DNA from 3 places in the Variovorax sp. PAMC28562 genome. Region 1 is predicted to be linked to each of the others. Evidence: predicted binding sites of a transcription regulator. Region 1 holds the regulator's gene; each other region holds the start of a gene.

Region 1 (5,991 bases):
AGACGCGGCAGTCGGGCCAATGCGTTTCGATGCTCGGCCGCACGCCGCCGGCCTTGGCGCGAAAGCGGTCGGCGATCGCGTCCTTGATGCGCAGCGTCGCGAAGTTCAGGCTTTGCAGCGGACTGTGCTGCGCCGTGGTCTCGATCTTGAAGGTCTGCTTCGGCGTGAACCAGATCTCCCACGCCACGCCGCTGGCAATGGCGTAGAGATCGTTCTCGCTGCGGTACGGCGCGTGCGCCAGCTCGATGAGCACGCGTTGCGCCAGGCGGCTGTGCAGGTTGAGCTTGAGGGCGTCGCGCCACTCGGCCCGCACCCGCACGCCGCCCCGCAGTGTCAGCAGGTCTTGGCCGACACGGCCGGTCAGCGCATGGACTTCCTGCGCCAGGAGTTCCTCGACGCCGGCGGCGCAAGGCAAAAAGAGAGAGAGATCGTTCACCCGCCCACTATAGTTGCCGTGCTCATGAGTTCCCCGTCCGCCCCCGCGTCGCCCTCATCACAGGCCGCTCCGTCGCCGGCCGTGCGCTTTGCAGTGCAGTGCGAAGTGCTGCGCCTGAGTGCCCAGCCCACCGGACCGATGCTGGCCGTGCAGTTCCTGCTGGACTGCGGCGTGGCCGCCCTTTTCGCCTGGCAATACTCGTTGCCGCACGCGCTGGCCTGGATCGCCATGATCGCGGCCAGCACTGCGTGGCGCGGCTTCTTTCCGCAGGTGCTGCCCAGTCCGCTGACGCCCGAGAACCTGCAGCCTGCGCTCCGCCTGCACACTTTTCGTATCGCAGTGCACGAGGCCGCGCACGGTGCCGCCGGCGTACTGTTGTTCAGTCCGACCGACCCGGTGGTGCAACTGCTGCTGGCCGTCGTCATCATGGCGATGACGTTGTCGTCGGCGTTCTCGGTGTCGTATCACACGCCCGCGATGCAACTCGCCATTTCGCTGTTGCTGGTGCCCATGATCGTGATGAGCCTCACCTACGGCCAGCCGGTGATGGTGACGGCGGCCGTCCTCGGCATCGGCCTGCTTGCGATGGTCTGGAAGCTGGTGTCGGAGCGCTCGCGCCAGCTCGAAGAAAACATCAGCCTGCGCCACAACGAGAGCGCGCTGCGCGTGCAGGCGCTGGCTGGCCTGCGCGCGTCGGAACAGGCGCAGGCCGAGCGTCTCCGGTTCTTTTCAGCCGCCAACCACGACCTGCGGCAGCCGGTGATGGCTATGGGCCTGCAGGCCGAAGTGCTGCGGCAGCAACTGCGCGTCGGCGAAAGCGCCGCCGTGGTGCAAGGCTCCGTCGATGCGCTGTCACGGGCACAGCAGGCGCTCGAAGGCTTGACCAACCAGCTGCTCGAAATCGGTCGCATCGAGGCCGCTGCCGACCCGTTCACGTTGACCGCGGTCGCCCTCGCACCGCTGCTGAACGAGTTCGCACGGCAGGCCGGCAGCGGCCGGGTGCGGGTGCGTTGCCCGGCCGAAGCCATCGTGTGGACCGACACGGTGGCGCTGCGCCGCATCGTCGCCAATCTGGTCGACAACGCTGTCAAGTTCGCACCCAATGGCCGCGTGTTGCTGGCCTGTCGGCGCCGGCCGGGCGGCTGGCGCATCGAGGTGCGCGACAGCGGCATCGGCATTGCGCACGAAGCGCAGGAGCGGGTGTTCGGCGACTTCGAGCAGGTCGGGAACGTGGAGCGCAATCTACAGCGTGGGCACGGCCTGGGGCTGGCCATCGTGCGGCGCCTGGCGATGCGGCTGGGGGTCCAGATCACGCTGCGGTCGCTGCCGGGACGCGGCTCGGTGTTCGGCTTCACGCTGCCATCGGCCCCTCGCGATGGGCACCCCGACCTCACGGCACGCGCCGCGACCGCGGCGGCGACCAGCACCGCTGCGCTCGACGCCATGCCGCTCGCGCCCGGCTTGGCGGTGCTGGTGGTCGAAGACAACGCCGTGGTGGCCGACAGCCTCGCGGCCCTGCTGCGCCAATGGCAGGCGCTGCCACGCATCTACGAGAGCGCGGCCGAGGCGCTGGCGCTCGCCGACCTGCAGGCCATCGACGTCGCGCTGTGCGACATCCGCTTGCCGGGCAAGCTCGACGGCATCGACCTGGCGCGACGCCTGCAACTGCAAAAGCCGTCGCTCACGATCGCGCTGATCTCGGCCGATATCGATGAAGCGACGCTGCACCTGGCCCGCGAGCGTGGCTGGCATGCGTTGCGCAAGCCGGTGCAGCCGGCAGAGCTGCGCGGGATTTTGTTGCAGGCGCGGCGGTAAACCGACGCCTTAAAGGGCCTTGCGCAGATTCGCCGGTGCGATGCGCAGCGCTTCGCGGTATTTGGCGACGGTGCGCCGCGCACATTCGATCCCCTGCTCTTTCAGCATGTCGGAAATCTGGCTGTCCGACAGCGGCTTCTTGATGCTCTCCGCGCTCACGAGTTGCTTGATGAGCGCTCGCACTGCCGTGCTGGATGCATTGCCGCCGGTTTCGGTGCCGAGTGCCGAGCCGAAGAAGTACTTGAGCTCGACCGTGCCGTAAGGCGTCGACATGTACTTGGCCGTGGTCACGCGGCTGATGGTCGACTCGTGCAAGCCCAACTCGTCGGCGATCTCACGCAGCACCAACGGGCGCATGGCGAGTTCTCCGTGCACGAAAAAGCTTTTCTGCCGCTCGACGATGGCGTTGCTCACCCGCAGGATGGTGTCGAAGCGTTGCTGGATGTTCTTGATGAACCAGCGCGCCTCCTGCAGCCGCTGCGACAGCGCCTGGCTGCCCTCGCCCTTGTGCGCCTTGAGCGCGCCGGCGTAGATGTCGTGCACGCGCAGACGCGGCATCACGTCGGGGTTGAGCATCACGCGGAACTTGAGCGTCGCGCCGCGACCGGTGCGGGTGACGATCACGTCGGGCACCACGATGTTGCGTTCGACATCGACGAAGCGGCGACCCGGCTTGGGCTCCAGCTTGGCAATCATCTGCAGCGCGCTGCGCACTTCTTCTTCGTTGCTGCGTGCGAGCGTGGCCAAGCGTTTGAAGTCGCGCCGCGCGAGCAGTTCCATCGGCTGCTTGCAGATCAGGATCGCAGTCTTGCGGATCTGCTTTTCTTCGACGGTCTCGTTCTCATGGGCGAGCGCCTTCAGCTGGATCGCCAGGCATTCGCCGAGATCGCGTGCGCCGACGCCGACCGGCTCCAGGCTCTGCAACAGGCCAAGCGCCACCTGGAAGTGGTGGACGAGGCCGTCGAACTGGTCGTTGTCATCGCCTGCGAGGCCTGATGCCAGCGCTGGCAACGAGTCTTCGAGGTAGCCGTCGTCATTCAACGATTCGATCAAAAAACGCAACGCGGCCTGGTCGTTTTCGTTCAGCCGCAGGCTCAGCGCCTGTCGGTGCAGGAAGGATTGCAGCGACTCCTGGCTGCGCGCGAGCTCGGTGGCGTCGGTGCGCTCGCTGCCGTCGTTCGGACCCAGGTTGTTGCTGCTGGCGGGCGCCTCGCCGCCCCATTCGCCATCGTCCGGCGTCATCTCGACCGTGCCATCGCCGCCCCAGTCGGGCTCCTGGTCGGACATCTCGCTGGCCGGCGCTTCGGTCTCGCTGGCGGTCGTGGTGGTGCTCGCGCCGTCGGCGTTGGTCGCCAGCGCGCTCGGCGCGAACTCGCCGTCGCTCTCGCTCTGGCGGTCGCTGTCGTGCTCTTCACGCGGCGCCGGCGCGTCGGACACGTCGATGCCGAACTCTTCGCGTGCTGCTTCTTCGGCCGTGCGCTCCAGGAACGGGTTGTCGTCGAGCATCTGCTCGACTTCCTGGCTCAACTCGAGCGTGGACAACTGCAAAAGCCGGATCGACTGCTGCAGTTGCGGCGTGAGCGCGAGGTGCTGCGATACGCGCAGCGACAGGCCTTGCTTCATCCTGCGCGCTCTACATCCGGAAGTGTTCGCCGAGGTAGACGCGTCGTACCTCGGCGTTGTCGACGATCTCCGAAGGCGTGCCCTGTGCCAGAACTTGCCCGTCGCTGATGATGAAAGCGTGATCGCAGATGCCCAGCGTTTCACGCACGTTGTGGTCGGTGATCAGCACGCCGATGCCGCGCTCTTTGAGAAAGCTGATGATTCGCTGGATTTCGATAACGGCAATCGGGTCGATGCCCGCGAAGGGTTCATCCAGCAGGATGAAGCGCGGCTGCGTGGCGAGCGCACGGGCGATTTCGACCCGCCGCCGTTCGCCGCCCGACAGCGACAACGCCGGCGAGTTGCGCAAATGTTCGACGCGCAGATCGTTCAGCAGCTCGCTCAGCCGCTCTTCCATCCGTGCCTTCGATATCGGGACCGACTTGCCGGACTCGTCGGTGTCTAGCTGCAGCTCGAGCACGGCCCGCACGTTCTCTTCGACCGTGAGCTTCCGGAAAATCGACGCCTCCTGCGGCAGGTAGCTCAGACCCATGCGCGCGCGCTTGTGGATCGGCATGTGCGCGATAGGCTCGCCGTCGATGGTGATCTCGCCCGCATCAGCGCGAACCAGTCCGACGATCATGTAGAACGACGTCGTTTTTCCGGCGCCGTTCGGGCCCAGCAGCCCGACCACCTCGCCCTTTTGCACGCCGAGCGACACATCCTTGACGACCGTTCGGCTGCCGTAGGTCTTTTTGAGGCCGCGCGCTTCGAGGCGGCTGCCGACGTCGATCGTGTCTGCGTTTTCGATCACTTGCGCGGTTCTCCGCCGAGCGTGGTGCTCTGTCGCAAGCCGGAGCCTGGAGCGGGGGTGGCGGGCTGGGTAGCGGCCGGTGCGGCACTTGACCCTGAGCCAGAACCCGAGCCCGAAGCACCGGATGCTGGTGGCGTGGCTTTGGCGCCACCGGCTGCCGACGCCGGAGCGCGCGGCGTGAGCACCGCCCTGACGCGGCCACCCGAAGCACCGGCCGCGACACTGGCGTCCGGCGGCAAGGTCGAACCGTTGACCGTGAAGGTGTCGTTGCTCTGGTCGTAGACGATCAGCGGGCCGGTGGTTTCGTCGTTGACTTTGGTGCCGATCAGCCGCCGCATCACGGCATGGCCGATGAACTTGACGTTGTCGGCGCGGCTGTCGTATTCGATGCGATCAGCTTCACCCTCGGTCCACTCGTCGCCCGGCGCGTCGCGTTTTTGCTTGTAGTAAGCCAGCTTGCCCGGCTCGGGCGTGACCACGCCGTACTGGTAGCCCTCGGGGTCCTGGCGAACGTCGATGCGGGCGCCGCGAATCACGATCGTGCCCTTGGTGACGAACACCTTGCCGGTGAAAACGCTGGTTTGCTTCAGGTCGTCGTAGCGCAGCGCGTCCGACTCGATGTTCATCGGCTTCAGGCGGTCGGCCTTTTCGGCATGCGCCGGCAGGCCAATGCCGAGTGCCAAGGCGAGCAATGCACCAAAGGAGATTGCGAACGCAGAACGAAAGGAACGAAGGGGGGATTTTGAGCGCGGGGTCATAGAGGCACGAAACTTGCTGCTCATTGTAAGCGGCCAACTGACACGGCCTTGACGAAAAAGCCCGCCGAAGCGGGCTTCTCGAAAAACGCGTACGACAGCTTCAACCTTTGCGCGCTTCGGTAATCAGGTAGTTGGTGACCTGCAGCGATTTGGTCATGTTGCCGGCGAGTTCGCCGTCGACGTAAAACCGCCCTGCCACGCCAAGAGCAGGCACACCGGCCACCTTGTACTGCTCGGTGATTTGCGTCGCCCGCTTGGCCTTGCTCACCACGCCGAACGAGGTGAACGCCTCCGTGAACTTGGCTTTGTCGAGGCCGTTCTTTTCGGCCCACGCAATGATGGCCGCGTCGCCGTTCACGTTCTGGCGTTGGGTGTGGATCGCATTGAAGACCTTCATCGTGTATTCGTCGAGCTTGCCCATGGCATCGAGCGCGTAATACAGGCGCTGCTTGGGCTCGACGTCGTTGCCGACGAACGGCACGGGAACGCGACGGAACGCGACGTCTTTCGGCAACGTTTTGACCCAGGCTTCGAGCTCGGGCTCGAACGCATTGCAATGCGGGCAG
Region 2 (5,991 bases), 340 kb from region 1:
ATCAGGCGGCAGGTATAGATATGGACCTGATCGCGCGAACCAGATTTGGGGCCTGCGCGCTCTAGCACGTCTGAGTTTCCCCTGAAGTGGATGTACTCGCAGTCACCAACGTCGACGCGCAAACCGAGACGCCGCAATGCGTAGTCGAACGTGGCAGCGGCCGGGGCGATCGGCCGACCGTCTGATTCGATGGCCCGCACGGGGGCGAGCATCCGAAGTTGCGGCGAGTGGGCTTTGATCAGTGCGAGGACGCGCCGGCCGTCGCGACTATCAGGATCGATGTCGACGCCCATGCCGACGAAGGCCGAGCCCGTCGCCAAATAAGGCAACAGGAAGGACTGCGACTGAGCGTCCATCGACAGATACAAAAACGGCTCCGTCTGAAGCTTCTTCGAAACTGTAGTCTGGATCCAGACACCATCCCAAGGTTGTGCACTCCATCGGAATTCGGCAGCTTGGGAGAGCATGACCACTTGCACAGCCAGCAACATCCCCACGACGCCGACCTGGGCGCGAGGCATACCGGCCAGAGCGCGGTACACGCCGGCCACAAGGACAACCGCAGCAACACATGCCATGGGAAGAAAATACCTGCTGTTGCCGCTGATGAGCAGCCACAGCACCCACGCAACCACAAAGGAAACGGCCAGGCTGGCCCACGCACGCTGGCTTGCTCTGTTGCCGACAACGGTAGCCGGCCCAGAACGTCTCCATATTGCGGCAACCATCCATAGCGCGGGCAAGCACAGCAACGCTGCATAGCGGGCGTCCGCGGCCAAGGTCTCTGTGTGTATCCTGCGCTGCGCGGCCAGGATGTCGAAGGGGCGCATCAGGGCCTCGACCAATGAAGAGGGAAGGAAGCGCGGGTCGCGCATGACATCCATGGCGCCCAGTAATTTGGCAAGTGGTGACGCTGATGCTGTTGCGCTAGCGACCGCGCCGCCGACTGGTGCGGCCGGGTTGAACAGACCGTCCAGCATCGGAAACAGCGGGTTGCCGAAAGCTTGCCAAAGCGAATACGCCCACGGGCCACCAACCAGGATAAGCGCGCCACCGGCGCACCCTGCAAATAGCAATATGCCCTGCCAGCGCATGCGCCAACTCAGCGCGGAACCCATCACCAGCGGTAGCGCGGGCAGCAAGGCAAAGACGGCGTTCGACATCTTGAGCGCAGCAGCAGTGCCAAGCAGAACGCCTGCAAGGGCCACCCGGTGAAGCCGCTGAATACCATGGAAGTTGTTGACCAAGGCCACATATCCGCCTAAGGCAAACGCGCCGGTCGTGATGTCAGTGAACGATGAGCCCAGGGCCTGCAACAGCACCGGGTTGGCCAAGGCCAGTGCTACTGCGCCCCAGGTCACCAGCGCCGGACTGCGGCCGTCTGCACATTGGCTGACTGCACGTGCCAATTCCCACGTAAGCCACAACGCAGTGGCATGCATACACGCGAGCGTTATGCCGATTGCCTGCGCGGGCCAGCCGGCTTGCACCATCAGGGACAGCGGGGCGTGTGCGTAGGGAACGAAATAGGTCTGGGGGCCGGCCGGGAAGTAATCAATTGCCACGCGGTCGTGAAAAACGCTATACCCGGCGTAGAGGTGGTAGTGCAGCGCGTCCCAAGGAACATCCTTACCGGCAAATAAGGTCCATGCAATCGCAACAACAGCGCACAACACGTACACGCCAAAGCGTTCAGCCCATATCGAACTTCCCGCAGCGGGTAGCAGGTTGGAAGCGTTGAGAGTACGTTGTGTCAACATATTGACCGGCGAACAAAAAACCGCCCGAAGGCGGTTTTTTACAGAGGTCGTCAGCTTAGCTGCGGCATTCCGAAGGCAGGAACTTCCCAGCAATACCAGATGCGCAGGTCCACTTCAGTTGACCAGTGTTGGTGCCCACCGTGGCAGGGGTCAACGTGACGGTACCGGTGGCGTTAGGAACAGTGGAGGTAATCGTGACAACGCCGGTCGCGTCGGTGATCGCGACACCTGAAACATACTTGGTCGCGCCGGGGAAGCTGTAACCGCTATTAGCCGCGGTGACTGAAGCCAGCGAGCCTATCGACGAAGTCGTCTCAGCGACAGCAAGTTTCGCGGGTGCACCCATTAACAGGACTTCCGTCATTTTTGACCGGGTTGTGTAATCCTGATAAGCCGGCAAAGCCACAGCAGCCAAGATACCAATGATGGCCACGACGATCATCAATTCAATAAGGGTGAAGCCTGCTTGTGCGCGGCGAGCAATATTGCGACGGTTCATTTGAGAAACTCCAGGTTGGTTGATAAGGCCCGGGAACCTCCCCGGTGCGCTTATCTATCCGCAGCATCTGTGCCACCCTGTCAGGCCCATCCCACAGCCAAAATCTGAGTACTTGTTCACGCTCGCGTTACAACGTGTGACAGAACTTGTTGCTTTTGCCTTACGGTCGCATGACAAATTTTGTCACCGTGACCAGATCTGTCGGCCTCAAAGCGTCAGAAGCGCCGCCGCCTCCAGCCACCGAATATCCCGCTGCTCCAACCCATGCATTTCCCAGCCCTCGGCAAAGGCGCCAATCTGGCTCATTATTTCTTCGGTCTCGGCGGGCTTGGTGTGGGTGATGTAGATCGGGTAGCTCTTGCCTCTGGCGATCTGCGCCAGTTCGTCGGCCAGCGTGGCGGGCGACAAGTGCAGGCTGCGTTGGGCCAATGCCTGCTCGCGGTTGCTGAAGGCGGTTTCGATGACCAGCATGGCGACGTCGAGTTCGTTCACGCGCTTCCAGAACTGGGCGTTTCGTTCTGTGTCGCCGCTGAATACCCAGTGCTTGCTGCCTTCGACGCAGCGAATGGCGTAGCCGCAGGCCGGTACGGTGTGCACGGCCGGCAAGACTTCGATGTGTTTAAGTCGCCGCGTGCCCAGCGCCAAGGTCTGGCCGACATTGAGATCGTGAAAGGTGACGAAGGGCGACTCGGTGCTCGGTATGTTGGCAAAGTCGGGCCAGATCACGTTGTTGAACATGTGGGCGCGCAGGGCCTCGATGGTGGCGCGCAGCGCATGCACGCGCAGGGGCTGGCTTCTGCGGCTGGCAACGGCATCGATCATCAACGGGAGTGCCGCGACGTGGTCGAGGTGCGAATGGGTCAGCACGACGTCGTCGATGGCTGCCATTTCTTCGAGGGTGAGATCGCCCACGCCAGTGCCGGCATCGACGAGCAGGTCGTCGTCGATCAAAAACGAGGTCGTGCGGCAGCCTTTAGCGATAGCGCCTGAGCAGCCCAACACACGCACTTGCATTTTTTGAGGCCCTCTAGGTTTTTGCCGTCATTTGGATTCGAACCGGGTTGCGCCGTCCCAGTCGGGATCTTTGGGGCGCAGCGCCATCGAGGCTAAACGCTCGGCGTACAGCTGGTAAAGAACTTTTTTGACCCCGGGCGCCAGCAGTGGCGTCAAAAGCGAGCGGCCCGCGGCCCAGTCTTGCGCGCGGTAGGCCGTCAATACCTGCTGCCAGACGTCGAGCCCGGCGCGGCTCGTTTTGGCTGCCGCAGTGGCCCGGCCCAGGGGCTCGAAGATGGCCACGCTTTGGGCCTTGCCCTTGACGCGCACGCGGTCGAGCTCTTGCCAGACGTAGGCGGGGGCGGCCTGACGCGTCGCATCGCTCACCACCACTTCGGCACCGTAGATGCCGCTCAGGCTCTCGAGCCGCGACGCGAGGTTGACGGCATCGCCGACCACCGTGTAGCTGCGGCGCACGGCCGAGCCCATGTCGCCGACGCTCATCACGCCGGTGTTGATGCCGATGCCCACGCTGATGGCCGGCTGGCCGGTGGCGCGGTGCGCATCGTTGATGGCGTGCACGGCAGCCGCCATTTCGAGCGCGGCGGCCACGGCCAGGTCGGCATGGTCGGGCGTGTCGACCGGCGCTCCCCAAAAGGCCATGACGCAATCGCCCATGTACTTGTCGACGGTACCGCGGTGTGCGCTGATGATTTCTGTGAGCCGGCTGAAGACGCCGTTCAGGAATTGCTGCAGCTCGGTCGGGGCCATGCGCTCCGACATTTCAGTGAAGCCGCGCATGTCGCAGAACAGCACCGTGAGTTCCTTGCTGACGGCTCGCATGCTGTAGCTGCCGGGCGAGGCCAGCATCTCCTGCACGAGCTGCGGGGGCACGTAGGTGCCGAATAGTTGCGCCAGGTTGCGCCGCTCCCGTGCTTCGACGAAGTAGCCCCAGCTCAGGTTGAGCACGAAAGCGACCGCGCACATGACCAGCGTTGCCGCGAGGGGCAGCACGAGCCCGGCATCGACGTAAAGCCAGGTGTTGAGCCCGACCACGACCGCTACCGTGGCGGCGGCGATGAACACCGCCCGCGCGGCCGAGACGATCGACAACCCCAGCGCGAGGATGAGACCGGTGATTGCGATCAACAGCACGTCGTAGCCGGTGGCGTAGTCCGGCTTTTCCGGCAATCGGCGATCGAGCAATCCGGAGATGATGTTGGCATGCACTTCCACGCCAGGGAAGGCAGCGCCTACCGGTGTCGAACGGAGATCTTGCAGGCCGGGCGCGGTAGCGCCGATCAGCACGATCTTTCCCTTGAGTTCGCCCGTGGCGAGTTTGCCGCTGAGCACGTCGGCTGCCGGTACGTATCTGAACGATCCGCCGTGCGCGCCGCCCGGTCCGCGGTAGGGCACCTGCAAGCTGCCCCTGGCATCGACCGGGAGGCGCAAGACCGACTTGCCATTCGGCCCTTTCGAAGCATTCGCAAGGACCAGCACGCCATCCTTGACCACGAGCGCGGGCATGCCGTTGGCCCGGCGATACACGGCAAGCCCCAGCGATTCGTAGTAACCCGCTCTGGCGGCGGTGCCTTGGTACTGCGCAAGAACCGGGGCGGCGCGCACGATGCCGTCTGCATCGGTTTCGATCAGCACGTTGAGAAAGCCGGCGTGAGCCGTCGCGTCTGCGAGCAGCGCGATGCTGCCGCCAAAGCCGTTCCAGGATGTCGCGCGCTGCGCGCCGGGGGGGAAGGCATCGAGCGCAAAGACCGGACTGGGCAACCAGCCCATGCCGCGCGGCTGGGTGGTCTGCGTGAAGTAGTAACCGAGCGCGACGGGCCTGCCTTTGAGCACGTTGGCAAAAATCGCGTCGTGGTCCAGCTCGGGCGCGAGTTGGTCGACTTGCTCTTTCAACCCCGGAACGTCGCGCAAGGGACCGGCTGCGATCTGCCGCAGTGCAGCCAGTCCGGAGCTGCCGTCGGGCTCGGCGAACATCACGTCGAACCCGAGAACAGAAGCTTGCTGACGATCGATCAGTTCTGTCGTCAGCGCGGCGAGCTTGTCGCGGCTCCAGGGCCACTGGCCGTATTCCTGCAGGCTGGGGTCGTCGATGTCGACGATGACGACGCGCGGGTCGAGCGTGCGCGGCAGCGTCGCGCGGAGCCGAACGTCATAGATCGACAGATCCAGCCGCTCGACAAAGGAAAACTTGTAGACGCCGGTGGCGTGAATCAGCGCCAACAAAACAGGCAACAGCGTGATGGCAACGCGCGGCCAGTGTTGCCCTACCGCTGCGACCGCGCTTTTGGCGGTCACCGCGAGGCCTGATGAAAGTCAGGCGTTGACGAACTGCATCTTGGTGCCGCCGAGCTCGAGCACGTCGCCGTCTTGCAATGCGACGGCTTCGGTGCCGAGGGGTTCGCCATTGAGCGTGGTGCCGCCATCGATCGGAGCCACCACGTAGCCCTGAATGCGGCGCGTGACAGCGGCGACAGCAACGCCAGGTTTGCCGATGGTGGTGACGACCTTTGCCAGAGAAAGTTCGCGGCCGGCACCGGTGCCAGACAGCACGCGGATGACTGCAGAGCTGACCGCACCACCACCGAGTGGCGCTGAAACCGTCGGCGCGGAGCTGAGCGGAATCGGGGCAGACGGGTGAGCAATGGACGCTGGCTTGGTCGGCGCAACGGCTTCAGCGGCGCCGGCAGCCGACAGGTAGCGGATCTTGTACTTGCCGAC
Region 3 (5,991 bases), 2.1 Mb from region 1:
CGTTGCTTCCTCGAAGCTGCTGCACCTTGGGTGCGGAGCCGATTGGCCAACGCGTGCAATTTACAGGCAAAAGTCACGGTTCGTGTGAGCGGACCGTGACACGATCAGTAAACTTCGGGTTTGTCCGCATCTTTCGCAATCCTCTCAACCACACGAACAACGACATGTCCTTCGACAAAGTTTCCCCTGGCAAGAACATCCCCGATTCATTCAATGTGGTGATCGAGATCCCTATGAATTCCGACCCGATCAAGTACGAGGTCGACAAGGAGTCGGGAGCGCTGTTCGTGGACCGCTTCATGACGACGGCCATGTACTACCCCGCCAACTACGGCTACGTGCCGCAGACCTTGAGCGGCGATGGCGACCCGGTCGACGTGCTGGTGATCGCGCCGTATCCGCTGCTACCGGGCGTCGTGGTGCCGTGCCGCCCCCTGGGCATTCTCTTGATGGAAGACGAGGCTGGAGTCGATGGCAAGGTGCTCGCCGTGCCGACCACCAAGGTACTGCCGATCTACAGCCACTGGAACTCGATCGACGATGTGAACCCGATGCGCTTGAAGGCCATCAGTCACTTCTTCGAGCATTACAAAGATCTCGAAGAAGGCAAGTGGGTCAAGGTGCTGGGATGGGAGGGCATCGACGCCGCCCGGAAGGAAGTCATGGACGGCATCGCCGCATACACGAAGTAAGGCTCGGGTAGCCCTGCGCGGAGGGAACTCAGTCCTTCGGCATGAGTTTGACCAGCTCTTCATCAGGGAGCTTGCCGGCCGCTGTCACCAGACGCAGCGCCTCGGCATCGCTCATGGCGTCACCGCCGCTCGACAGAAAGCGGATGACGCAAGCGCCGACCTTGATTTCGTCGCCATTGCCAAGCGTGCAGCTTTCGACGCGTTGGCCATTAACATAAGTGCCGTTGGTTCCGCCCAGGTCGCGAATCTGGATCGTGTCTCCAGCCTGTTCCATTACGGCATGGGCGCGGCTGACCTGCGGATTGTCCAGCACCAGGTCGCAACTGGGCGCGCGTCCAATCAGATACGGGAGCTTGAACAACGCCACCTGCCTGGGCGTGGCGGTCTGTTGAAGAACGATGAGTCGAGCCATTTGAATATTCTCCCGCGAGCCAACCTGTGCCGAATGGCCCCAGGCCGTGCGCCGATCGGCGGCACGTTAGAGCGGGCTGCCGGGGGCGTCAGCCGGCAGTATGTATAGCCTTTGTGGCGATTCGCACATATCGGGCCCAAAGCTCGGGATTAAGTCACGAAGCCTTGAAAGGACTGCGTTCGCCGAGGTGGTCCATGTAGTTTTCGATGCCTGCGCCCTCGCGTTCCAGAAAGCGTTCGACCGCATCGGCGAACGACGGATGCGCAAGCCAGTGAGCGCTCGTCGTCTTGACCGGCATCAGCGCGCGCGCCATCTTGTGTTCGCCCTGGGCGCCGCCCTCGAAACGCGAGACGCCGTTGTCGATGCACCACTGCAGGGGCTGGTAGTAGCAGGCGTCGAAATGGAGGCAGTCGACACGTTCGAGCGCGCCCCAATAGCGGCCGTACGCCGCGACCGGCGCATCGATGCCGCTTGCACCGTTCTCAGCGGCCGCAGAAAGCGCAATGAGGCTGGTGGCGATCGGCTTGCCCGCGCGTTCAGCAACGAAAAGCACCCACGCCTCCGGCAGCGTGTCGGCCATGCAGCGGAAGAAGTCGCGGGTGAGGTAGGGCGCGTTGCCGTGTTCCCGATAAGTGCGCGCATAGCAGCGATAGAAAAAATCCCAGTCGGCGGTGGAAATATCGGCGCCGCGTGACCAGCGAAAGCTGACCCCCGCATCAGCCACCTTGCGGCGCTCCTGTCGGATCTTCTTGCGCTTGTCGTGCGACAGGCTGGCCAGAAACGCGTCGAAATTCGGATATCCGGGTTCGGTGTTTGTCCAATGAAATTGAACGGTGTGGCGCAGCATGAGTCCGGCTTCGGCGCAGGCGGCAATGTCTTCGTCGGCACCGAAAAGGAGATGCAACGACGAAAGTTCTTCCTGCTTGCACCACTGAACCAACCCGTGAACCATCAAGGTGCGGCTCTTCGCATCGCGCGCCAGCAGGCGGGCGCCGGGTACCGGCGTAAAGGGCACTGCAACGAGCGCTTTCGGGTAGTACTTGAGTCCGTGCTGCTCATAGGCGTTGGCCCATGCCCAGTCGAATACGTACTCGCCGTACGAGTGGTCCTTGACGTAGACCGGGCAAGCACCTTCGAGCCGTTTGCCGCGCCGCAGCGTGACGAAAGCTGCCGTCCAGCCGCTCTCCGGCGTGGCGCTCTCGCTCTCATGCAAGGCGGCGAGATATTCGTGTCGCATGAAGGGCGACGGATTCGGCTGCAATGCGAGCAGGTCGTTCCACGCCTTCGCGTCGATTTCCGCCGGAGATGAATGGATGTGAAGGACGAGATCGGTCAAAGCAGATTCAAAGAAGCGGATTCGGGTGGCGGCGACATGGCAGTTTAGGAAGGAATGCGAGACCTCGTGCGGCGACAGTCATCCTTGCACGAGGGACGTCGTTCCCGACGCACATCCGGCACCTTCCGCACGCCATCAGCGGCGGGTTCCGAGGTACTCCGCAACACCGATGCCACTCAGAACCAGTGCCAATGCCACCGCGTGAAACAGCGACAGCGACTCGTGCAACACAAGCACGGCGAGCAGCGGCCCGAAGATCGGAACCAGATTGAGGAAAACGCCGGCGCGGGCAGCACCGATGAGCTCTACCGCACGGATGAAGGTGAGCTGCGAGATGAACGATGGCAACAGCCCGACAAACAGTGCGAGCGCCATGCCTTTTGCCGTCGGCAGGAAGAAGTGACCGGTCGCAACTTCGACGACCAGCAGCGGAATTGAAGTCAGGAACGCCACGGCGGCCAGCGCGGCAAAGAACACGATGCCCGGCACTGCCGGCCGGCCCCGCAGAGCGAGTGTGTAAGCGGCGTACATCAGGCAGGCGATGACCATGGCGATATCGCCGCGGTTGAAAGCCAGTTGCGCCAGCGCGGCGAAGTCTCCCTGCGATGCCACCACCGCGATGCCGGCAATCGTCAGCGCGACCCCGAACAGTTGCAGCCCGCGGATGCGCGTTCGAAAAATGAAAAAACTACCGACGAGCACCAACACCGGGATCGTGCCCTGAATGATCGCGATATTGATGGCCGTGGTGTGGTGCGCCGCCGTGTAGAACAGCGCGTTGAAGCCGGTGAACCCGAAGGCGCCCATCAGCACGATGCGCCGCCATGCCGGCACCAGCACGCGCCAATGTTGCGCGATCTGCCGGTGCGCGGTGAGGCCCAGCGCGATGCAACTTACGATCCAGCGCGAACCGGTCATCATCATTGGAGAAATTTCGCCGACGGCCAGCCGCGCAGCAACCGCGTTGGCCCCCCAGATCAAGGTAGTGAAGACCAGCAACAGGTACGCCTGATGCCCGAACCAGCGAAACAAGCGAAACAACGAAAAAGTGGATGTCGAAGCGTCGGCGTGCATTGCCACAAGGCTACCAGCGGGCTTCATCTGTTCTGGCACGCTCCATGCGATACGCCAAGGCATTCCTCCGTGTAGGGGTCGCTCATCGCAGCATCGGGCAAGGATTGGCGTTACCCTACCGCCAGCACACTCAACGAAATCGCCGGAAGACCACCATGAAGCAGATCACCGCTATCGTCAAACCGTTCAAGCTTGAGGATGTGCGCGAGGCACTCGCCGAGGTGGGCGTGACCGGGCTCACCGTCACGGAAGTCAAAGGCTTCGGCCGACAGAAGGGCCACACCGAGTTGTACCGCGGCGCTGAATACGTGGTCGACTTCCTGCCGAAGATGAAAGTAGAGGTCGTGGTGAACACGGCCGACGTCGATCGCTGCGTCGAGGCGATCGTGAACGCCGCCCGCACCGGAAAAATCGGGGACGGCAAGATTTTCGTCACCAGCGTCGAGCGCATCGTCCGCATCCGCACCGGCGAAGAGAACGAAAGCGCTATCTAGCCACCATTTGGTTCCTAGGGCTCGCTAGACATTTTTTGCGAGCAGCCCTGATTGCCCCTGACCACCACGGTGGTCCAGCAACCAGTTGAGCAGCGCTTCCGGCTCGCTCAGGGTGTGCATCAGATCCATCTGCCACTCGCCCATGAAGCCAGCGCGCACGCTGTGCGCCAGGAAACCTAGAAGTCCGTCGTAGTAGCCCTCGACGTTGAGGATGCCGACAGGCTTGTCGTGGTAGCCCAGCTGGCGCCAGGTCCAGATCTCGAACAGCTCTTCAAAGGTACCGATGCCGCCCGGCAGCGCCACGAACGCATCGGCGCGCTCGCCCATCATGGCCTTGCGCTCATGCATGGTGTCGACGATGTGCAGCTCGTCGCAGAGCGTGTTGGCCAACTCCCTGTCGACCAGGGCTTTGGGAATGATGCCGATCACCCGGCCCCCCGCCGCCCGCGTGGCCTCGGCCACCGTGCCCATCAGGCCGGTGCGGCCTCCGCCATAGACGAGTTGACCGCCACGCTGGCCGATCCATTGGCCGACCGCAGTTGCAGCTGCCGCGAATTGGGGGTGCTCGCCAGGGCGCGAGCCGCAATACACACACATCGAGAATTCTGGAGTCATACCCCGATCATGCCAACGCGAAACGGCGGCGTGCCGGAACTTTGTCAGCCCACGAAACGTTGCCAGAGCGCGGCCGCCCAAATGCCCCCGCAAATCAGCAAGGAAAGCAGCACGGCCGCACTGCCCATGTCCTTGGCGCGCTTCGACAGATCGTGCCATTCCGGACCAATGCGATCGATGGCAGCCTCGACGGCTGTGTTGAGCAACTCCACGATCATCACCAGCACGACGCTGCACGCAAGCAGCGCTGTTTCGACCCAGCTTCGGCCGAGCCAGAAAGAAGCCGGCAGCAGCACGATGGAAATCAGCGCCTCTTGCCGGAAGGCCGGCTCGCTCCAGCCCGCGCGCAGGCCTTGCAGGGAAATAAGGGTGGCGTGAAAAACACGCTCCAGGCCCTTGCGGGCCTTTTGCGGATTAACGGTGGAATCGGGGAGGGCACTCATGGTGTGTTTCGTGGCAGCTTAACCGCGGCCGACGTGCAGTCTGCGTAAGGCTTGCGTACAGCTTGGATACGGTTTAGCGACGGCTCATGGGCCGCGAAGAAATCAGCCGCGTACCGGCCCAGGCGTCGTGCCAGAACTGGTGCTGCGGATGAAAGCGCGACAAGAGCGCCCAGACCAGCACCCAGCCAGAAAACAGCAGCGCCGATTCGCCTCCGGAGAGCTTGAAAGGTGCAATCGCGGCGAGCGGAGGCAGAAACCAGATCCAGCCCAACAGGTAACGAATCAACGCGCGACGCTGGGTAACAGGTCGCCCACTGGCGTCGACGATACGGATGCCCCAGGTTTTCATCGCGAGGGTCTGGCCGTGAATCCAGAACCAGACGAAGTACACGCCGAACACGACGAACAGAAAGGCTTGAAGCAAATGACGGCGTTCGTCCATCGCGTCGCGCATTTGGCCCAAGGTGCTGAACAGCCAACCTGCCACAAAGACGACTGCGAACATCAGCATGCCTTCGTACAGCCAGCAGGCCATTCGGCGCCACAGGCCGGGCGCTGTCAAAAGCGCTGCTGCTTCTATGGCGCCGCCGGGCGTTTCGGAAAGACTGGCTTCAGGTTTCGCGGGATCGGACGAACGCATCGACGGCGACATCAGGGTGTCGTCGATGGCTGGCCGGAGGCACGCTCGATTGGCGCCGTAGGAACGAGTACCTGCGCTTCAGCAGGTATCGGAGCGCCCGACACAGGAGCCGCCAAGAAAGGGGTCGCGGGCAACGAGCGTGATGCGCGAACGGACATTGCTGTCGGCTCGCTGGGCGGTGCCAGTTGAATCCGCGGCAAGCGGTCGCCCACCGGCACCGGCACGGGCGCGAACTTTTGAGCCGACACGGGCTTGGCAGGTATCGCTGCACCGCGAGCTGGCTTG

Evidence for each region. The regulator sigma-54, encoded in region 1, starts transcription at its own class of promoters, with help from an activator protein. The targets are predictions, from matches to a motif close to TGGCANGNAANCTGCTTT.
Region 2: a site for sigma-54 is predicted at 2,317-2,334, ahead of H7F36_RS04980 (pilin). Genes of this name have one in related genera too.
Region 3: a site for sigma-54 is predicted at 3,548-3,565, ahead of H7F36_RS15805 (P-II family nitrogen regulator). Genes of this name have one in related genera too.

What each region holds. Positions count from the first base shown of each region.
Region 1 is NZ_CP060296.1:717,033-723,023, forward strand. It holds gene H7F36_RS03475 (class I SAM-dependent RNA methyltransferase) at 1-436, opposite strand, end outside; gene H7F36_RS03480 (hybrid sensor histidine kinase/response regulator) at 461-2,251, shown strand; gene H7F36_RS03485 (RNA polymerase factor sigma-54) at 2,261-3,874, opposite strand; gene lptB (LPS export ABC transporter ATP-binding protein) at 3,885-4,664, opposite strand; gene lptA (lipopolysaccharide transport periplasmic protein LptA) at 4,664-5,425, opposite strand; gene H7F36_RS03500 (thiol:disulfide interchange protein DsbA/DsbL) at 5,526-5,991, opposite strand, start outside.
Region 2 is NZ_CP060296.1:1,058,149-1,064,139, forward strand. It holds gene H7F36_RS04975 (hypothetical protein) at 1-1,760, opposite strand, end outside; gene H7F36_RS04980 (pilin) at 1,816-2,259, opposite strand; gene H7F36_RS04985 (MBL fold metallo-hydrolase) at 2,467-3,273, opposite strand; gene H7F36_RS04990 (CHASE2 domain-containing protein) at 3,301-5,568, opposite strand; gene H7F36_RS04995 (FHA domain-containing protein) at 5,587-5,991, opposite strand, start outside.
Region 3 is NZ_CP060296.1:3,360,407-3,366,397, forward strand. It holds gene ppa (inorganic diphosphatase) at 165-692, shown strand; gene H7F36_RS15790 (FHA domain-containing protein) at 721-1,104, opposite strand; gene H7F36_RS15795 (GNAT family N-acetyltransferase) at 1,259-2,440, opposite strand; gene H7F36_RS15800 (DMT family transporter) at 2,576-3,481, opposite strand; gene H7F36_RS15805 (P-II family nitrogen regulator) at 3,670-4,008, shown strand; gene H7F36_RS15810 (TIGR00730 family Rossman fold protein) at 4,033-4,623, opposite strand; gene H7F36_RS15815 (diacylglycerol kinase) at 4,668-5,066, opposite strand; gene H7F36_RS15820 (RDD family protein) at 5,140-5,601, opposite strand; gene H7F36_RS15825 (DUF3106 domain-containing protein) at 5,718-5,991, opposite strand, start outside.